2 regions of the Streptomyces sp. NPDC014764 genome follow, and region 2 is predicted to be linked to the other one. Evidence: predicted binding sites of a transcription regulator. Region 2 holds the regulator's gene; the other holds the start of a gene.
The links. Region 2 encodes HspR, which represses chaperone genes until heat shock. Its sites were predicted from a motif close to TTGAGNNNNNNNNNCTCAA; they were not measured.

Region 1: the regulator HspR is predicted to act here: its motif matches at 6,597-6,615, upstream of lon (endopeptidase La).

Annotation. Positions count from the first base shown of each region.
Region 1 covers NZ_JBIBXY010000003.1:121,682-131,615, reverse strand. Annotated here, with positions in the region: gene ACF1AG_RS09335 (multifunctional oxoglutarate decarboxylase/oxoglutarate dehydrogenase thiamine pyrophosphate-binding subunit/dihydrolipoyllysine-residue succinyltransferase subunit) at 1-3,534, opposite strand, end outside; gene ACF1AG_RS09330 (HAMP domain-containing sensor histidine kinase) at 3,826-4,935, opposite strand; gene ACF1AG_RS09325 (response regulator transcription factor) at 4,932-5,672, opposite strand; gene ACF1AG_RS09320 (spermidine synthase) at 5,798-6,487, opposite strand; gene lon (endopeptidase La) at 6,638-9,052, shown strand; gene ACF1AG_RS09310 (lysozyme) at 9,126-9,934, opposite strand, start outside.
Region 2 covers NZ_JBIBXY010000004.1:222,282-232,215, reverse strand. Annotated here, with positions in the region: gene ACF1AG_RS12920 ((Fe-S)-binding protein) at 1-1,707, opposite strand, end outside; gene ACF1AG_RS12915 (undecaprenyl/decaprenyl-phosphate alpha-N-acetylglucosaminyl 1-phosphate transferase) at 1,973-3,010, shown strand; gene dnaK (molecular chaperone DnaK) at 3,104-4,948, shown strand; gene grpE (nucleotide exchange factor GrpE) at 4,945-5,616, shown strand; gene dnaJ (molecular chaperone DnaJ) at 5,653-6,825, shown strand; gene ACF1AG_RS12895 (heat shock protein transcriptional repressor HspR) at 6,830-7,282, shown strand; gene ACF1AG_RS12890 (substrate-binding domain-containing protein) at 7,556-8,662, shown strand; gene ACF1AG_RS12885 (helix-turn-helix transcriptional regulator) at 8,802-9,830, shown strand; gene ACF1AG_RS12880 (helix-turn-helix transcriptional regulator) at 9,793-9,934, opposite strand, start outside.

The sequences.
Region 1 (9,934 bases), on a different contig from region 2:
CAGGCGCTCGATGCGGATGATCGCCGTGTCGTCCGCGCCGCGCTTCTTCTTCTCGGCGGCCAGGTCGTAGTAGACCTTGCCGGCGCAGAAGACGACCTTCTTCACGGCGGCCGGGTCGACCGTGTCGTCGCCGATGACCGGGCGGAACTGGCCCGTGGTGAACTCCTCCGCCTTCGACGCGGCGGCCTTCAGGCGCAGCATCGACTTCGGGGTGAAGACGACCAGCGGCTTGTGGTGCGGGTTGTGCACCTGCCACCGCAGGAGGTGGAAGTAGTTCGACGGCGAGGTCGGCATGGCGACCGTCATGTTGTTCTGGGCGCAGAGCTGCAGGAAGCGCTCCGGGCGGGCCGAGGAGTGGTCCGGGCCCTGGCCCTCGTAGCCGTGGGGGAGGAGCAGGACCACACCGGAGGTCTGGGCCCACTTCTGCTCGGCCGACGAGATGAACTCGTCCACGACCGTCTGCGCGCCGTTGACGAAGTCGCCGAACTGCGCCTCCCAGAGCACGAGCGCGTCCGGGCGGGCCAGCGAGTAGCCGTACTCGAAGCCCATGGCCGCGTACTCGGACAGCAGGGAGTTGTAGACGTTCAGCCGCGCCTGGTCCTCGGAGAGGTACTGCAGCGGCGTGTACTCCTCGCCCGTCTCGCGGTCGATGATGACCGCGTGACGCTGGCCGAAGGTGCCGCGCTGCGAGTCCTGGCCGGCGAGCCGGACCGGGACGCCCTCGAGGAGCAGCGAGCCGAAGGCGAGGGTCTCGCCCATGCCCCAGTCGATGGTGCCGTCCTCGACCATCGACGCCCGGCGCTGCAGCTGCGGCAGCAGACGCGGGTGGACGGTGATGTGGTCGGGGATGTTCACCTGCGACTCGGCGATCCGCTTCACGACCTCCGTGCTCACCGCGGTGTTCACGGCGACCGGGAACTCGGCCTGCGGGTCGGACGGGGCGGCCGTGGCCGGCTGCGAGGTGGCCTCGCGGACCTCGGTGAAGACCTTCTCCAGCTGGCCCTGGTAGTCCTGCAGCGCCTGCTCGGCCTCTTCCAAAGTGATGTCGCCGCGACCGATGAGGGACTCGGTGTAGAGCTTGCGCACCGAGCGCTTCTTGTCGATCAGGTCGTACATCAGAGGCTGGGTGAAGGCCGGGTTGTCCGACTCGTTGTGACCGCGGCGGCGGTAGCAGAGGAGGTCGATCACCACGTCCTTGTTGAACGCCTGGCGGAACTCGAAGGCCAGGCGCGCGACGCGCACGACCGCCTCCGGGTCGTCGCCGTTCACGTGGAAGATCGGGGCCTCGATCATGCGGGCCACGTCCGTCGCGTACATGGAGGAGCGCGACGACTCGGGGGCCGCGGTGAAGCCGACCTGGTTGTTGATGACGACGTGCACGGTGCCGCCGGTGCGGTAGCCGCGCAGCTGCGACATGTTCAGGGTCTCGGCCACGACGCCCTGGCCCGCGAAGGCCGCGTCGCCGTGGATCGCCACCGGCAGGACGGTGAAGTCCGTGCCGCCCTTGTTGATGATGTCCTGCTTGGCGCGGGAGACGCCCTCCAGGACCGGGTCGACCGCCTCCAGGTGCGAGGGGTTGGCGACCAGGGAGACCTTGATCTGCTCGCCGTCCAGGCCGGTGAAGGTGCCCTCGGCGCCCAGGTGGTACTTCACGTCGCCGGAGCCGTGCATCGACTTCGGGTCGAGGTTGCCCTCGAACTCGCGGAAGATCTGCGCGTACGACTTGCCGACGATGTTGGCGAGGACGTTCAGGCGGCCGCGGTGGGCCATGCCGATGACGACCTCGTCCAGGCGGGACTCGGCGGCCGAGTCCAGCACCGCGTCGAGCAGCGGGATGACGGACTCGCCGCCCTCCAGCGAGAAGCGCTTCTGGCCGACGTACTTGGTCTGCAGGAAGGTCTCGAAGGCCTCCGCCGCGTTCAGCCGGCGCAGGATGCGCAGCTGCTCCTCGCGCTCCGGCTTGGTGTGGCCGCGCTCCACGCGGTCCTGGATCCACTTGCGCTGCTTGGGGTCCTGGATGTGCATGAACTCGATGCCGGTGGTGCGGCAGTACGAGTCGCGGAGCACACCGAGGATGTCGCGCAGCTTCATCATCGACTTGCCGGCGAAACCGCCGACGGCGAACTCGCGCTCCAGGTCCCACAGGGTGAGGCCGTGCTCGACGATGTCCAGGTCGGGGTGCTTGCGGACCTTGTACTCGAGCGGGTCGGTGTCGGCCATGACGTGGCCGCGGACCCGGTAGGAGTGGATCAGGTCGAAGACCCGGGCGGCCTTGGTGACGTCGTCGTCGTGGCTGGCGTCGATGTCCTTGAGCCAGCGGACCGGCTCGTAGGGGATGCGCAGGGCCTCGAAGATCTCGTCGTAGAAGTTGTTCTCGCCGAGGAGGAGGTTCGCGACCTGGCGCAGGAACTCGCCGGAGGCGGCGCCCTGGATCACCCGGTGGTCGTAGGTCGACGTGAGCGTCATGACCTTCGAGATACCGAGCTTGTTCAGGGTGTCCTGGGAGGTGCCCTGGAACTCCGCCGGGTAGTCCATGGAGCCGACGCCCATGATCACGGACTGGCCGGGCATCAGGCGCGGCACGGAGTGGACGGTGCCGAGGCCTCCGGGGTTGGTCAGGGAGACCGTGACACCGGTGAAGTCGTCCATCGTCAGCTTGTTGTCGCGGGCGCGACGGACGATGTCCTCGTAGGCCTGCCAGAACTCGAAGAAGTTCAGCGTCTCGGCCTTCTTGATCGCCGCGACGACGAGCTGGCGGTCGCCGTTGGGCTTGACCAGGTCGATGGCGAGACCGAGGTTGATGTGCTCCGGCTTCACCAGGGTCGGCTTGCCGTCCACCTTGGCGTACGAGTGGTTCATCGACGGCATGGCCTTGATGGCCTGGACCATGGCGTAGCCGATGAGGTGCGTGAAGGAGATCTTCCCGCCCCGCGCGCGCTTCAGGTGGTTGTTGATGACGATGCGGTTGTCGAACAGCAGCTTCACCGGGACCGCGCGCACGGACGTGGCCGTGGGCAGCTCCAGCGAGGCGTCCATGTTCTTGGCCACCGCGGCGGACGGGCCGCGCAGGGTGACCTGCTCGGGACCGCTCTTCGCCTCGCCCGCGGGCTCGGCCTTCCTGGCCGGCGCCGGCTTGGCGGCGGGAGCGGCCTGCTTCGCCGGCTGGGCCGGGGCCTTCGCCTGCGCGGGGGCCTGCGCCTGCGCCGGGGCCTTGGCCGCCGGGGCGGGCGCGGCGGGCTGCGCGGGCGCCTGGGCCTTCGCGGGCGCGGGCGGGGCCGGCTGGGACGGAGCGGTGGGGGTCACCGCGGCCCCCGCGGCCGCGTCACCCGCCGGAGCCGAGGACGCGGGAGCGCCCGGCTTGTAGTCGGCGAAGAAGTCCCACCAGGCTCGGTCCACCGAGTTCGGGTCCTGGAGGTACTGCTGGTAGATCTCGTCGACGAGCCATTCGTTGGCACCGAAGGCCGCAGCGGGGTTCTTTCCCGCTTGGTCGGTGTCGGTCGAGATGCTCGAGTTACTGGGGGACTGTGGCGACACGGCGTCAACCGCCCTCTTCCGCTTCGCAAGATGATGGACAGCGGAAATAAAGGCTACGCCTCCCCGCGCGAGAAGGTCAGGCCGGGCCCGTGCAACGTCGTGCACATCACATCTCAGCGGGTGTTTCGGCTCTGGAAATGGCGGGAAACAAGCGAGGTTCCGCTTCTTCGGACGGTATCAGGCATCGCTCGACCAGGGCCCTGCGCGCCCCGCGCGCGGGCCTGTGCCTGATCACACGTGTCCGCCAGGGCGAACGCAGATGGATCTTGAGGCTCCGGTTCGAACTTTACGTCAACTTGGCACAGAAGAGGGCCCCGGAAGAGTGATCAGAATCCGGCAACCACGCTCGGATTCCGCCACCCCGATCCGGCCGCCGTGAAGATCCACGGCCCAGCGGGCGATCGCGAGGCCGAGGCCGGTGCCGCCGTCGCTGCCGGGGCCGTGCGGCCGGTTGACGCTGCCGCGGTTGAACCGCTCGAAGACCCGGTGCCACTCCGTCCGCGGGATGCCCGGCCCCTCGTCCAGCACCTCCAGCTCGAGCGACTCCGGCGCGGAACCCTGCCGGGCCCGCACGGTCACCCGGCCGTGCGGCGGGCTGTGCTTGACCGCGTTGTCGATCAGGTTGGCGACGACCTGGTGGATCCGCTCGGGGTCGGCGTGCGCCACCAGCTCGGGCGGCGAGACGTCCAGGTGCAGATGCACGTCCGTACGGGTGTGGCTGCCGGAGCCGGAGGCCATGCTCGCGCGGGCGGAGGCCACCATGTTGGCCTCCTTCAGCACGCCCGACAGGTACGGCCACACCTCGAAGCGGCGTTTCCGCAGCGGGACCACGCCGTTGTCCAGGCGCGAGAGGTCCAGCAGCGTCTCCACCAGCCGGCCGAGCCGCTCGGTCTGCTTCAGGGCCGTGCGCATCGTCTCGGGGTCGGCCCGGGTGACCCCGTCGACGATGTTCTCCAGCACCGCGCGCAGTCCCGCGATGGGGGTGCGCAGCTCGTGCGAGACGTTGGCGACCAGTTCCTTGCGCTGGCTGTCCTGCTCCTCCAGCTCGTCGGCCATGACGTTGATCGTCTGGGCCAGGTCGCCCAGCTCGTCGCGGCGGCTCTCGCGCACCCGGCGGGTGTAGTCGCCGTGCGAGATGGACCGCGCGACGGCGTTCATGTCGTCCAGCGGGGCGGTGAGGGAGTGCGCCACGAACTGGGTGATCAGCAGCGTGGCGATCATCGAGAAGACCGTGATGAAGCGCAGCTCCGTCTTGGTGTGCACCGCGATCACCGAGAGTCCGGTGGTGATCAGGACCGAGACGACGACCAGCGCGCCCAGTTTGGTCTTGATCGAGAACGGCCGCACATTGCCCCAGGGCTGCTTCTTCCGCTGTCCGCGTCCCGCCGGACCCCCGCTCATGGCGTCGGCGTCTCCAGGGCGTAGCCCACGCCGTGCACCGTGCGGATGCGCTCCGCGCCGATCTTCCGGCGCAGCGCCTTGATGTGGCTGTCCACGGTCCGGGTGCCGGAGGCGTCCGCCCAGTCCCAGACCTCGGCCAGCAGCTGCTCACGGGAGAGCACCGCGCGCGGGGTGTTGGCCAGGCACACCAGGAGGTCGAACTCGGTGGGCGTCAGGTGGACGTCCTCGCTGCGCACGCGCACCCGGCGCTGCGCGTGGTCGATCTCCAGCTCGCCCAGGCGCAGGATGCCGCTGCGCGGGGTGGTGGCCGCGAGGGCCGCGCGCTCCATGCGGCGCAGCAGCACGTGCACCCGCGCCGCCAGCTCGCGCATGGAGAACGGCTTGGTCATGTAGTCGTCGGCGCCGACGCCGAGGCCCACCAGCATGTCGGTCTCGTCGTCGCGCGCGGTGAGCATCATCACCGGCACGGGCCGCTGGGCCTGCACGCGCCGGCAGACCTCCAGGCCGTCGAAGCCCGGCAGCATGATGTCGAGGATCAGCAGGTCGGGCTGCCAGGCCTCCGCCGTGTCCACCGCGGACGGGCCGTCGCCCGCCGTTTGCACCAGGAATCCCTCGGCACGCAGGCGGGTCGCGATGGCGTCCACGATCGTCGCGTCGTCCTCGACCACCAGGACCCTGCGCTGCGCGCCGGGGGTGGTCGTCGCCGTGCCGTTGTGGGAGGTGTGTGTCTGCTCCATCGCCCGCCCCTGAGGTGTGCTTTTTCCGGAATCCGTGGGGTGATCCGTCGTCTGCGCATCACTGCGATTGACGCTTGAATGATCCGCGTCAGGGCAGCAGCGTACGGGGATTCACCACGGGTTTGCTATCCAGGGCGGACGCCGATGTGCACGACGTCCGGAACGCCCCGGGCAACGGGGATCTCTTCGGTACGGACCTGCCGGAATCCGGCATTCCGCAAGGTTCCCTCGAATTCCGGTGAAGGCTTCGCGGACCATACCGCGAGGACCCCGCGCGGCTTCAACACCCTTGCACATGCCGCGAGTCCGTCCGGCGAATAAAGGCCCTCGTTGCCCTCGTCGACGGTCCAGTCGGGCCCGTTGTCGATGTCGAGGCACAGCGCGTCGAACGTGTCGGACGTCTCATTGACGTAAGCGATCAAGTCCTGCTCGACGATCTCCGTCCGCGGATCGGCGAGCGCCGCTCCGGAGAGGTCGGCCAGCGGGCCCGAGCGGTGCCACCCGATGATCGCGGGCTCCCGCTCCACGACGGCGATCCGGCCCCAGCGCTCCTGGCCGGCCGCGTGCGTCAGGGAGAAGCCGGCGCCCAGCCCGCCGATCAGCACCGAGGGGTCCTCGGCCCGCGGGTCCAGGGCCGCCAGGGCCGCGTCCACGAGCAGCCGCTCGGAACGCCCGTCGGAGGTGTCCATCAGGAAGCAGCCGTTGGCGATGATCTGCAGCAGACCGCCGTGTCTGCGCAGCACGACCTCGCCGTACGGGCCCTCGCGACGGTCCAGGACTTCAGGAGCTTCGGGAATGCCGTAGGGGGTGGACATGCGTTCATCCTGGCAGGCCCCGCGGTGCGGGGGCCCGGCCCCTCGGAGTCCGGCCCGGTGATCGCTCAGAGCGAACGCCACCCCGGGAACATTCGGCCGCTCCCCTGCATTGAGTCGACGTAGCTCAACTTGACTGCCGAAGGGGAGATCATGGCTGCTGAGTCCACACCGCTCGCCCTGCCCGTGCTGCCGCTCGACGACGAGGTCGTGCTGCCGGGGATGGTGGTTCCGCTGGACCTGAGCGATTCCGAGGTGCGCGCGGCGGTGGAGGCCGCCCAGGCCGCCGCCCGCGACGAGCCGGGCAAGCCGAAGGTGCTGCTCGTGCCGCGCGTCGACGGCACCTACGCCGGGATCGGCGTACTGGGCACCGTCGAGCAGGTCGGCCGGCTGGCCGACGGCGACCCCGGCGCCCTGATCCGCGGCCGGGGGCGGGTGCGCATCGGCGCCGGCACCACCGGGCCGGGCGCGGCGCTGTGGGTGGAGGGCACCCGCATCGACGAGAGCGTGTCCGAGCCGCTGCCGGGGAACGTGACCGAACTGGTCAAGGAGTACAAGGCGCTCGCCACCGCCTGGCTCCGCAAGCGCGGCGCCTGGCAGGTCGTGGACCGCGTCCAGGCCATCGACGACGTCTCCGCGCTCGCCGACAACTCCGGCTACTCGCCGTTCCTCACCACCGAGCAGAAGGTCGCCCTGCTGGAGACCACCGACCCGGTGGCCCGGCTGAAGCTCGCCACCCAGCAGCTGCGCGACCACCTCGCCGAGCAGGACGTCGCCGAGACCATCGCCAAGGACGTCCAGGAGGGCGTCGACAAGCAGCAGCGGGAGTTCCTGCTCCGCCGCCAGCTGGAGGCTGTCCGCAAGGAGCTGCGCGAGCTGAACGGCGAGCAGGACGGCGACGAGTCCGACGACTACCGGGCCCGCGTCGAGGCCGCCGATCTCCCCGAGAAGGTCCGCGAGGCCGCGCTCAAGGAGGTCGACAAGCTGGAGCGCTCCTCCGACCAGTCGCCCGAGGGCTCCTGGATCCGCACCTGGCTCGACACGGTCCTGGAGATGCCGTGGAACGAGCGCACCGAGGACTCCTACGACATCCAGGGCGCCCAGGCCGTCCTGGACGCCGAGCACGCGGGTCTGCAGGACGTGAAGGAGCGCATCACCGAGTACCTGGCTGTGCGGAAGCGCCGGAGCGACCGGGGTCTCGGCGTCGTCGGCGGCCGGCGCGGCGGTGCCGTGCTGGCACTGGTGGGTCCGCCCGGCGTCGGCAAGACCTCGCTCGGCGAGTCCGTCGCCCACGCCATGGGCCGCAAGTTCGTCCGCGTCGCCCTCGGCGGCGTCCGCGACGAGGCGGAGGTCCGCGGCCACCGCCGCACCTACGTCGGCGCGCTGCCCGGCCGGATCGTCCGGGCGATCAAGGAGGCCGGTTCGATGAACCCGGTCGTCCTGCTCGACGAGATCGACAAGGTCGGCTCCGACTTCCGCGGCGACCCGGCCGCGGCCCTGCTGGAGGTCCTCGACCCGGCGCAGAACCACACCTTCCGGGACCACTACCTGGAGGTCGAGCTCGACCTGTCCGACGTGGTGTTCCTCGCCACCGCCAACGTCCTGGAGGCCATCCCGGAGGCCCTGCTCGACCGCATGGAGCTGGTCCGCCTCGACGGCTACACCGAGGACGAGAAGATCGTCATCGCCCGCGACCACCTGCTCCCGCGCCAGCTGGAGCGGGCCGGGCTCCAGCCGGACGAGGTGACGCTCGAGGAGGGCGCCCTGCGCAAGCTCGCCGGCGAGTACACGCGCGAGGCGGGCGTGCGCAACCTGGAACGGTCGGTCGCACGGCTGCTGCGCAAGGTCGCGGCCCAGCACGAACTGGGGGAGCGGGAGCTGCCGTTCACCGTGACCGCGGACGACCTGCGGGGCCTGATCGGGCGGCCGCACCACGTGCCGGAGTCCGCCCAGGAGCCCGCCGAGCGGCGCACCGCGGTGCCCGGCGTCGCCACCGGGCTCGCCGTGACCGGCGCCGGCGGTGACGTCCTCTACGTCGAGGCGTCCCTGGCCGACCCGGAGACGGGCGCGGCGGGGCTGACCCTGACCGGGCAGCTGGGCGACGTGATGAAGGAGTCGGCGCAGATCGCGCTGAGCTTCCTGCGCAGCCGCGGAGCCGAGCTGGAGCTCCCGGTCGGCGACCTGAAGGACCGGGGCGTGCACATCCACTTCCCGGCGGGCGCCGTCCCCAAGGACGGCCCGAGCGCGGGCATCACGATGACCACGGCCCTGGCCTCGCTGCTCTCCGGACGCCTGGTCCGCACGGACGTGGCGATGACCGGCGAGGTGTCGCTGACCGGACGGGTGCTGCCGATCGGCGGCGTGAAGCAGAAGCTGCTCGCCGCGCACCGGGCTGGCGTCACCACCGTGATCATCCCCAAGCGCAACGAGCCCGACCTGGACGACGTCCCGGCGGAGGTGCTGGAGAAGCTCGACGTGCACGCCGTCACCGACGTCCGCCAGGTCCTGGAGCTGGCGCTGTCCCCGGCGACGAACGGGGCGGCGCCGGAGGTTCCGGTGGCCGCGTGACGGGGGCCGCCGGATGAGGGGAGGCCCGGGCTCCGTGAGGGAGGCCCGGGCCTTTCCCGTACCGCCGCCCGGGTCAGCTGCCGGCGGCGAAGATCCGCACCCCGTCGAGGGTGCCGTTGAAGCGGTCGTGGTCGCCGACCGTCGGACCCGTCGAGGTGTACTGCCACATCGTGTACGTGTCCCAGCCGGCCGGCAGTTCGCCGACGGTGGAGGCGTACCTGGCGATCCACAGCGGGGTGGTGGAGGCGAATCCGGCGTAGTTGCCGGTGCACTGCTTCCACCAGCTGGTCGCGGTGTAGATGACGGCGTCACGGCCGGTGCGGGCGCGGTAGCGGTCGAGGAAGTCGCGGATCCAGCTCACCATCGAGCTCGCCGACTTGCCGTAGCAGTCGTCGCCGTACGGGTTCCACTCGATGTCCAGGACGCCCGGCAGCGTGCGGCCGTCGGCGGACCAGGCGCCGCCGCGGTCCACGAAGTAGTCCGCCTGGGCGGCGCCGCTCGTGGTGTCGGGAGTGGCGAAGTGGTAGGCGCCGCGGACCATGCCGACGTCGTAGGAGCCGTTGTACTGCTGCGCGTGGTACGGGTTGGTGTAGTACGTGCCCTCCGTCGCCTTGGCGTAGGCCCAGCGCACCCCGCTGTTCCACAGGGTGGTCCAGGCGACGTTGCCCTGGTGGCTGGAGACGTCCACGCCCTCCGTCTGGGTGGAGCGGGAGGTGGGCAGGCCGGCCTGGCCGTCGTGGGCGAGGACGCCCATGCCCATGTGGGCGGAGCCGCGCGGCGGGACGGAGGGGGAGGCGCCGTCGGCGACGGCGGAGGTCTGCGGGAGGGCGAGCAGCGCGAGCAGGACTGCGCCGGCGGTGCCGAGCGCGCGTATGCGGACGA
Region 2 (9,934 bases):
CTTCGACGCCTTCGGCTTCCGCGACTCCTCGGTCACCTTGCCCTCGTCGTCCATCTCCTCGCCGAAGGCGGCGTTGAGGGACATGACGTTCTCCATGCCGAGCTCCTGGAACAGGGGCTCGTTGCCGAGGCGGCGGGCGGAGTCACCGGTGCACTTCTCGTCGCCGCCCATGATCGCGAACTTGACGCCCGCGATGTGCAGCAGCTCCGCGAAGGCCTTGGTGGTCTTCTTGGCGCGGTCCTCCAGGGCGCCGGCGCAGCCGACCCAGTACAGGTACTCGACCTCGGACAGGTCCTCGATGTCCTTGCCGACGACCGGGACCTCGAAGTCGACCTCCTTGAGCCACTCCAGGCGCTGCTTCTTCGCCAGGCCCCAGGGGTTGCCCTTCTTCTCCAGGTTCTTGAGCATCGTGCCCGCCTCGGACGGGAACGCGGACTCGATCATCACCTGGTAGCGGCGCATGTCGACGATGTGGTCGACGTGCTCGATGTCCACCGGGCACTGCTCGACGCAGGCGCCGCAGGTCGTGCAGGACCACAGGACGTCCGGGTCGATGACGCCGTTCTCCTCGGCGGTGCCGATCAGCGGGCGCTCGGCCTCGGCGAGGGCGGCGGCGGGCACGCCGGCCAGCTGCTCCTCCGACGCCTTCTCCTCGCCCTCCATGGTCTTGCCGCCGCCGGCCAGCAGGTACGGCGCCTTGGCGTGCGCGTGGTCGCGCAGCGACATGATCAGCAGCTTCGGGGAGAGCGGCTTGCCGGTGTTCCACGCGGGGCACTGCGACTGGCAGCGGCCGCACTCGGTGCAGGTGGAGAAGTCCAGCAGGCCCTTCCAGGAGAACTGCTCGACCTGGGAGACGCCGAAGACGTCGTCGTCACCGGGGTCGGTGAAGTCGATCGGCTCCCCCCCGGAGGTCATCGGCTGCAGCGCGCCCAGCGCGGTCCCGCCGGCGGCCTCACGCTTGAACCAGATGTTGGGGAAGGCGAGGAAGCGGTGCCAGGCCACACCCATGTTGGTGTTGAGCGAGACGACGATCATCCAGACGAACGACGTCCCGATCTTGATCATCGCGGTCAGGTAGACCAGGTTCTGCAGCGTCCCGGTGGAGAGCCCGTCGAAGGCCTGCACCAGCGGGTACGACGCGAAGTACGACGCCGAGTAGCCGTCGACGTGGTGCAGGGCGCCCTCGAGGCCGCGCAGCACGTAGATGGCGAGGCCGATGGTGAGGATCACGTACTCGACGAAGTACGCCTGGCCGGCCTTGGAGCCGGTGAAGCGGGACTTGCGGCCGGGCCGGGACGGCAGGCTGAGCAGACGGATCACGATGAGCACCGCGATGCCCAGGACCGTCATGACACCGATGAACTCGATGTACATCTCGAACGGCAGGAAGTCGCCGATGACCGGCAGCACCCAGTCGGCCTGGAAGAGCTGGCCGAAGGCCTGGGCGAGGGTCGGCGGCAGGGTCAGGAAGCCGACGGCGACGAACCAGTGGGCGATGCCGACGACGCCCCACCTGTTCATGCGGGTGTGGCCGAGGAACTCCCGCACCAGGGTCACACTGCGCTGGTAGGGATTGTCGGTCCGGGTGCGGGCCGGGACCGGCTGGCCCAGCTTGAAGTACCGGACGAACTGGCCGATCGCGCGTGCGAGCAGCGCAACGCCGACCACGGTCAGGACCAGCGACACGATGATCGCGGCGAGTTGCATGGGGGCTCCTCGGGCCTGCGAGGGGTTCAGGGTGTGGAGTGGTTGTCGGGGGCTTCACCGGGGTGTGCCGTCCGGCTTCCCCGAGATTACTAAGCGGTAACTTATGCAGTCCGTCTGAGACTACCCCCATCTCCGGCCGCACTGTAGCCGGGCACGGGGTGATCTGAGTCGCTGAGGGTTGCCTATGCGGGCGGCCCGTGAAGGCGTCCCGGAGTCGATCGTGTTATTCACGCCAAATCAGTCCATACGCCCCTAACTTATATCCGTGCTCTACGGGATCACCGCGGCCGCCACCGCACTGCTGCTCTCCGCCCTCCTCACCGGGGTGCTGCGGACCCCCGCCCTGCGTCTCGGGATCACCGACCGCAGGCGGCGCCGGCCCCTGCCGCTGTCCGGGGGAGCGGCCGTCGCGCTTGCCACCGTCCTGGTCGCGGGAGGCGCCGACGCCGCCGGTCTGCTGCCCCTCGGGGCCGGGGTCGGCCAGGTGGTCGCGGCCGCCGGCTGCGTCGCCCTGCTCGGGCTGGCCGCCGACCTCCGGCGGCTGCGCTGGTGGGTCACGCCGGCCGGGACGGCGGTCGCGGCGGGCTTCGTCGTGCCGTACGAGGAGACCGGTGCGGCCGCCGGAGCGGCGGCCGTGGTCTGGATCGCGGTCGCGACCACCGCCTTCCGCGGGCTGGACCACGCCGACGGGCTGGCCGGAGCGGTCGGCGCGGTGGGCGCGTTCGGGGTCGCCGCGTGCGCCACGGCCGAGCTGATGGACTCCCTCGCCGCGCTGATGGGCGTGCTGGCCGCCGCGCTCGCCGGGTTCCTGCTGCACAACTGGTTCCCCGCGCGGGCGGGCCTGGGGTCGGCCGGTGCGCTCTTCACCGGATTCCTGCTGGCCTCGTCAGCGGTTTTCGTGCGGGCGGGGCAGGGAATCGGAGCCGGGGCGGCCGTGCTGTACGCGCTGACGGCGATCGCGTGTGCGGACGCGGCCCTGGTGGTACTCGGGCGGCGGCTCGACCGCCGGGCGCTCACCCGTGGGCGCCCCGACCATCTCGGGCACCGGCTGCGGCGGCTGGCCCTCGCGCCCCGCGCGGTGCCGGTGCTGCTGGGCGCCGGGTCCGCGGGAGGGGTGGTCGTCGCGGTGTGCGTGCACACCGGCAGGCTGTCCCCCGGGGCGGTGTGGTGGGTCGCGGCGGCCGCCACGGTGCCCGTCCTGGTGCTCGTGAGGCGTCCCGTCACCCCTGTTTTCCGTCCGCGTCAACGTGTCGCCAGCGCGTCGTCGCAGGTCAGCGAGCAGTTGCGTGTAAGGAGCGGATAAGAGTTGAGTCTGCCTGACTCAGCTCTGTTGACCCGGCGGCGGACGTCATGCATGCTTGAGTCTGTTCCACTCAAGTCAGCTGGAGGAATCGAAATGGCACGTGCGGTCGGCATCGACCTGGGCACGACTAACTCCGTCGTCAGCGTTCTGGAGGGCGGCGAGCCCACCGTCATCACCAACGCCGAGGGCGCCAGGACCACGCCTTCCGTCGTCGCCTTCGCCAAGAACGGTGAGGTGCTGGTCGGCGAGGTGGCCAAGCGCCAGGCCGTGACCAACGTCGACAGGACCATCCGGTCGGTCAAGCGCCACATGGGCACCGACTGGAAGATCAACCTGGACGGCAAGGACTTCAACCCGCAGCAGATCAGCGCCTTCGTGCTGCAGAAGCTGAAGCGGGACGCCGAGGCGTACCTGGGCGAGAAGGTGACCGACGCGGTCATCACCGTCCCGGCGTACTTCAACGACGCCGAGCGCCAGGCCACCAAGGAGGCCGGCGAGATCGCCGGTCTGAACGTGCTGCGCATCGTCAACGAGCCGACGGCCGCCGCCCTGGCGTACGGCCTCGACAAGGACGACCAGACGATCCTCGTCTTCGACCTCGGTGGCGGTACCTTCGACGTCTCCCTCCTGGAGATCGGCGACGGTGTCGTCGAGGTGAAGGCCACCAACGGTGACAACAACCTCGGTGGTGACGACTGGGACCAGCGCGTCGTCGACTACCTGGTCAAGCAGTTCCAGGCCGGTCACGGCGTGGACCTGGGCAAGGACAAGATGGCGCTGCAGCGTCTGCGTGAGGCCGCCGAGAAGGCGAAGATCGAGCTGTCCTCGTCCACCGAGACCTCGATCAACCTCCCGTACATCACCGCCTCCGCCGAGGGCCCCCTGCACCTCGACGAGAAGCTGACCCGCGCCCAGTTCCAGCAGCTGACCGCGGACCTGCTCGAGCGCTGCAAGACGCCGTTCAACAACGTGATCAAGGACGCCGGCATCTCCGTCAGCGAGATCGACCACGTCGTTCTGGTCGGCGGTTCGACCCGTATGCCCGCCGTCGCCGAACTGGTCAGGGACCTGACCGGCGGCAAGGAGGCCAACAAGGGCGTCAACCCGGACGAGGTCGTCTCCATCGGCGCCGCGCTCCAGGCCGGTGTCCTCAAGGGCGAGGTCAAGGACGTCCTCCTGCTCGACGTCACCCCGCTGTCCCTCGGCATCGAGACCAAGGGCGGCATCATGACCAAGCTGATCGAGCGCAACACCACGATCCCGACCAAGCGCTCCGAGATCTTCACGACGGCCGAGGACAACCAGCCGTCGGTGCAGATCCAGGTCTACCAGGGCGAGCGCGAGATCGCGGCGTACAACAAGAAGCTCGGCATGTTCGAGCTGACCGGTCTGCCGCCGGCGCCGCGTGGCGTCCCGCAGATCGAGGTCTCCTTCGACATCGACGCCAACGGCATCATGCACGTCACGGCGAAGGACCTCGGCACCGGCAAGGAGCAGAAGATGACCGTCACCGGCGGCTCTTCGCTCCCGAAGGACGAGGTCGAGCGCATGCGTCAGGAGGCCGAGAAGTACGCGGAGGAGGACCACGCCCGCCGCGAGGCCGCCGAGTCCCGCAACCAGGGCGAGCAGCTCGTCTACCAGACCGAGAAGTTCCTCACGGACAACGCGGACAAGGTGCCCGGCGAGATCAAGACCGAGGTCGAGGCCGCCGTCGCCGAGCTGAAGGAGAAGCTCAAGGGCGAGGACACCGCCGAGATCCGCACGGCCACCGAGAAGGTCGCCGCCGTCTCGCAGAAGCTGGGCCAGGCGATGTACGCCGACGCCCAGGGCGCGCAGGCCGCGGGCGGCTCCTCCGCCGGCGCCGGTGAGGCCAAGGCCGACGACGACGTCGTCGACGCCGAGATCGTCGACGAGGACCGGAAGGACGGTGCGGCGTGACGGAAGAGACCCCGGGCTTCGACGACCAGCAGCCCGATGTCCCTTCCGGCGCACCGTCCGACGACGCCGAGCCGCAGGCCGCCGCTCCCTCTCCCGAGGAAGAGGCGGCCCCGGCCGGGGACACCGAGCAGGACGCCGCTCTGGTGGCCCAGCTGGACCAGACCCGCAGCGCGCTGAACGAGCGCACCGCGGACCTCCAGCGCCTCCAGGCGGAGTTCCAGAACTACCGTCGCCGTGTCGAGCGGGACCGGGCAGCCGTGAAGGAGACCGCCGTGGCGAATCTCCTGACCGAACTGCTCCCGGTGCTCGACGACATCGGCCGGGCACGTGAGCACGGCGAGCTGGTGGGCGGCTTCAAGTCGGTCGCCGAGTCGCTGGAGACCACGGTGGCCAAGCTGGGCCTCCAGCAGTTCGGCAAGGAGGGCGAGCCCTTCGACCCGACGATCCACGAGGCCCTGATGCACTCCTACGCGCCGGACGTCACCGAGACGACGTGCGTGGCGATCCTGCAGCCGGGGTACCGCATCGGCGAGCGCACCATCCGCCCCGCGCGGGTGGCCGTCGCCGAGCCGCAGCCCGGCGCGCAGACGGCTCCGCCGGCCGAGGAGGGCTCCGAGGCGCAGGCCGACGGGGAGAACAAGGAGAGCGGTGGCCCGGAGGAGGGCTGACGTTACAGCTGACGCAGGGAAGGAGGGACGTCGGGGATGAGCACCAAGGACTTCATCGAGAAGGACTACTACAAGGTCCTCGGCGTCCCCAAGGACGCCACCGAGGCCGAGATCAAGAAGGCGTACCGGAAGCTCGCCCGCGAGTACCACCCGGACGCCAACAAGGGGAACACCAAGGCGGAGGAGCGGTTCAAGGAGATCTCCGAGGCGAACGACGTCCTCGGCGACCCCAAGAAGCGCAAGGAGTACGACGAGGCGCGCGCCCTCTTCGGCAACGGCGGGTTCCGCCCGGGGCCGGGCGCGGGCGGCGGTTCCTTCAACTTCGACCTGGGTGACCTCTTCGGAGGTCAGGCCGGCGGCCAGGCGGGCGGCTTCGGCGGCGGCCTCGGTGACGTCTTCGGGGGCCTGTTCAACCGGGGCGGCCCGGGGGCCACCCGGACCCAGCCGCGACGGGGCCAGGACATCGAGTCCGAGGTGACGCTCAGCTTCACCGAGGCCATCGAGGGCGCGACCGTCCCGCTGCGGATGTCGTCGCAGTCGCCCTGCAAGGCCTGTTCGGGCACCGGCGACAAGAACGGCACGCCGCGCGTGTGCCCGACCTGCGTCGGCACCGGACAGGTGGCGCGGGGCTCCGGCGGCGGCTTCTCGCTGACCGACCCCTGCCCGGACTGCAAGGGCCGCGGCCTGATCGCGGAGGAACCCTGCGAGGTCTGCAAGGGCAGCGGGCGGGCCAAGTCCTCGCGGACGATGCAGGTGCGCATCCCCGCGGGGGTCAGCGACGGCCAGCGGATCCGGCTGCGCGGCAAGGGCGCGCCGGGCGAGCGCGGCGGCCCCGCGGGCGACCTGTACGTCGTCGTGCACGTCGGCACCCACCCGGTGTTCGGCCGCAAGGACGACAACCTGACGGTCACGGTGCCGGTGACGTACCCCGAGGCGGCCCTCGGGGGCGAGATCCGGGTCCCGACGCTGGGCGGTCCGCCGGTGACGCTGAAGCTGCCGCCGGGCACACCCAACGGGCGCACCCTGCGCGCCCGCGGCAAGGGCGCGGTCCGCAAGGACGGCACCCGCGGCGATCTGCTGGTCACCGTCGAGGTGAGTGTCCCCAAGGACCTGACGGGGAAGGCTCGTGACGCCCTGGAGGCGTATCGCGAGGCAACCGCGGACCAGGATCCGCGGGCGGAGCTGTTCCAGGCCGCGAAGGGAGCTTGATGCGATGGACGGCCGTCGACGCAACCCGTACGAACTGACCCAGGACACCCCGGTCTACGTCATTTCGGTGGCGGCCCAGCTCTCCGGCCTGCACCCGCAGACGCTGCGTCAGTACGACCGTCTGGGACTCGTGTCGCCGGACCGTACGGCGGGCCGGGGCCGGCGCTACTCGGCCCGTGACATCGAACTGCTCCGTCAGGTGCAGCAGTTGTCACAGGACGAGGGCATCAACCTGGCCGGAATCAAGCGCATCATCGAACTGGAGAACCAGGTCGCCGCGCTCCAGGCCCGTGTGGCCGAACTGGAGGACGCGCTCGACGGCGCGGCGGCGGCCATGCGTCAGCGCGAGGCCGCCGTGCACGCCTCGTACCGTCGTGACCTGGTGCCTTACCAGGAGGTGCAGCAGACCAGCGCGCTCGTGGTCTGGCGTCCCAAGCGTCAGCAGCAGTCCGACTGACGGCGCGCGCAAGCGAAGAGGGGCCCGTGGGTTCGCAGAACCCACGGGCCCCTTCTCTCATCCACGACCACAGCTGTGGCTATGGTATGCCTGCGTGTCCAGGTGATCCCCGCGGCGTGTTCGCAGGACTTTCACGAGTTCAGCGCACCGTGTCGTGTTCATCTCGTTAAGTGGCTGCCTCTTGACGCGGTGGTCGCCGAAGCGTTGGCTTTTCAGTCACATGGGCCGCAAAGCTGTGCCCACGTCCAAAACGCACCTGAAGTGAGCCCTCGCATGCGTCGTATCGCCATATCCGTGGCCGCCGTCTCCATGTCCGTCACGCTCGCCGGCTGCGGCATGCTCGGCGCGACAGGCAGCAGCGACGACGCGACCCCCGCCAAGGGGGACGACATCACGGTGGGCCTGCTCCTCCCGGAGAAGGCCAACACGCGCTACGAGCAGTGGGACTACCCCATGTTCAAGAAGAAGGTGGAGTCGCTCACCGACAACAAGGGCAAGGTCGAGTACGCCAACGCCGAGGCGGACGCGGACAAGCAGGCCGGCCAGATGCAGCGCATGATCGAGAAGAAGGTCGACGTCATCGTGCTGGACGCGGTGGACGCGCACGGCATCGCGGAGAGCGTCTCGAAGGCGAAGGAGGCCGGCATCCCGGTCATCGCCTACGACCGGCTCGCCGAGGGCCCGATCGACGCGTACATCTCCTTCGACAACTCCCTCGTGGGCGAGGTGCAGGGACGCTCACTGCTGGAGGCGATGGGCGGCAACCTGAGCATCACCGACAAGATCGTGATGATGAACGGCTCGTCGACCGACCCCAACGCCAAGCAGTTCAAGGCCGGGGCGCTGTCCGAGCTCAAGGGCAAGGTCACCATCGCCAAGTCCTTCGACACCAAGGACTGGGACCCGAAGAACGCCGAGAAGAACATGAAAGAGGCGATCAGCGAGATCGGCCTCGACAACATCGAGGGTGTGTACTCCGCCAACGACGGCATGGCGGGCGGCATCGTCAAGGCGCTGCGCGCCGCGGGTGTGACCAAGCTGCCGCCCATCACCGGCCAGGACGCGGAACTGGCCGCGGTGCAGCGCATCGTGGCCGGCGAGCAGTACATGAGCGTCTACAAGTCCTACCCCGAAGAGGCGGAGAACGCCGCGGAGATGGCCGTGGCGAAGGTCCAGGGCCGCGGCATCCAGTTCGACGCGCTCACCCGGGACCGTGTCGACAGCCCCACCGAGCAGGACATCCCGGCGCAGCTGGTGCCGGTGGTCGCGCTGACCCAGGACAACCTGGAGGACACCGTCATCGCCGACGGCTTCTACGAGGTGTCCGACATCTGCACCGGCGAGTTCAAGGACGCCTGCGCGGAGATCGGGCTCAAGTAACCCCCGTACGCCTTCGTACGAATCCGGCCACCCGCCGGCCTCCGGGCCGGTGCGGTGGCCGGTCCCGTGTTGCACAGCAGGTTCCGGCCGCGCATAGTTGCGCTCGCGGAAAGACGCTGAACCGGGGGTGGGATGGGCGATGGCCGGGCACGGGGCGGACGAGCATCCGCACGGTGCTGACCGACTGTGCGAGGCCGGGGACCGCGTGTACTCCCGGGCCGTACGGCGCGGACGGCTGCCGCGCCGGGAGGCCGAGCGGGTCCCCTGCCTGATGGAGCTGGCTCTGCTGCACCCCGACCCGGACGACATGGACTGGCTGGTCCCCACCTCCCCGCAGGAGGTCATGACCCGGCTGCTGCGCGGCATGTACGACGAGGTGAGGGCGAGTCAGCGCCGGGTCGGCTCGGCGGTCGCCGCCTTCGAGTGGTACGCCGGTCTCGGCCGCCAGGTGCCGGCGGGCGGGGCCTCGGAGGGCCCCGCGATCCGTGTGCTGGACGGACTGGCACGTATCCAGGCGGCGATGGACGAGGCGACGCAGGCGTGCACCACGGAGGTGCTCACCGTCCAGCCCGGAGGCATCCGGCGCGAGGCCGAGCTGTCGGAGGGCCTGCACCGGGCGATGGCGCTGCGCGGGCGCGGTGTGCGGATGCGGGATCTGTACACCCATGTCGCGCGGCACGGGCACGGGTTGCTCAACTATCTGGAGCTGATGGGCGACGCGGTGGAGGCGCGCACGCTGGACGAGGTCATCGAGCGGCTCATCCTCTTCGACCGCACGGTCGCCTTCATCCCCGCCAACGCCGAGCGCACGATGGCCCTGGAGCTGCGCCACCCGGCGCTGGTGGAGTACCTGGGCACGGTCTTCGAGCGGCTGTGGCGGCTCGCCATCCCGCTGACCGCGCCGCTTCCCGACACGGGCATCGAGGGCATCTCGCACCGCGAGCAGTCCATCGCGGCGCTGCTGGCGGAGGGGCATCAGGACGCGGTCATCGCGGAGCGCCTGGGTATCAGCGTCCGCACCTGCCGCGCCCACATCGCCCGCCTCTCGGAGACGCTGGGCGCGGCGAGCCGCACTCAGCTGGGGGTGCGGATCGCCCAGGCGGGGCTGGACAAGCCCCGGGGCCCCGAGGTCACTCTGTCCGGTCGAGAATCCCGGACTGCCCGATGAGGTAGCCGAGCTGGGCCCGGCTCTGGCTGCCCAGCGTCGCGGCGAGCTTGGCGATGTGGACGCGCGCGGTGCGGATGTTCATGCCCAGCCGGTCGGCGACGACG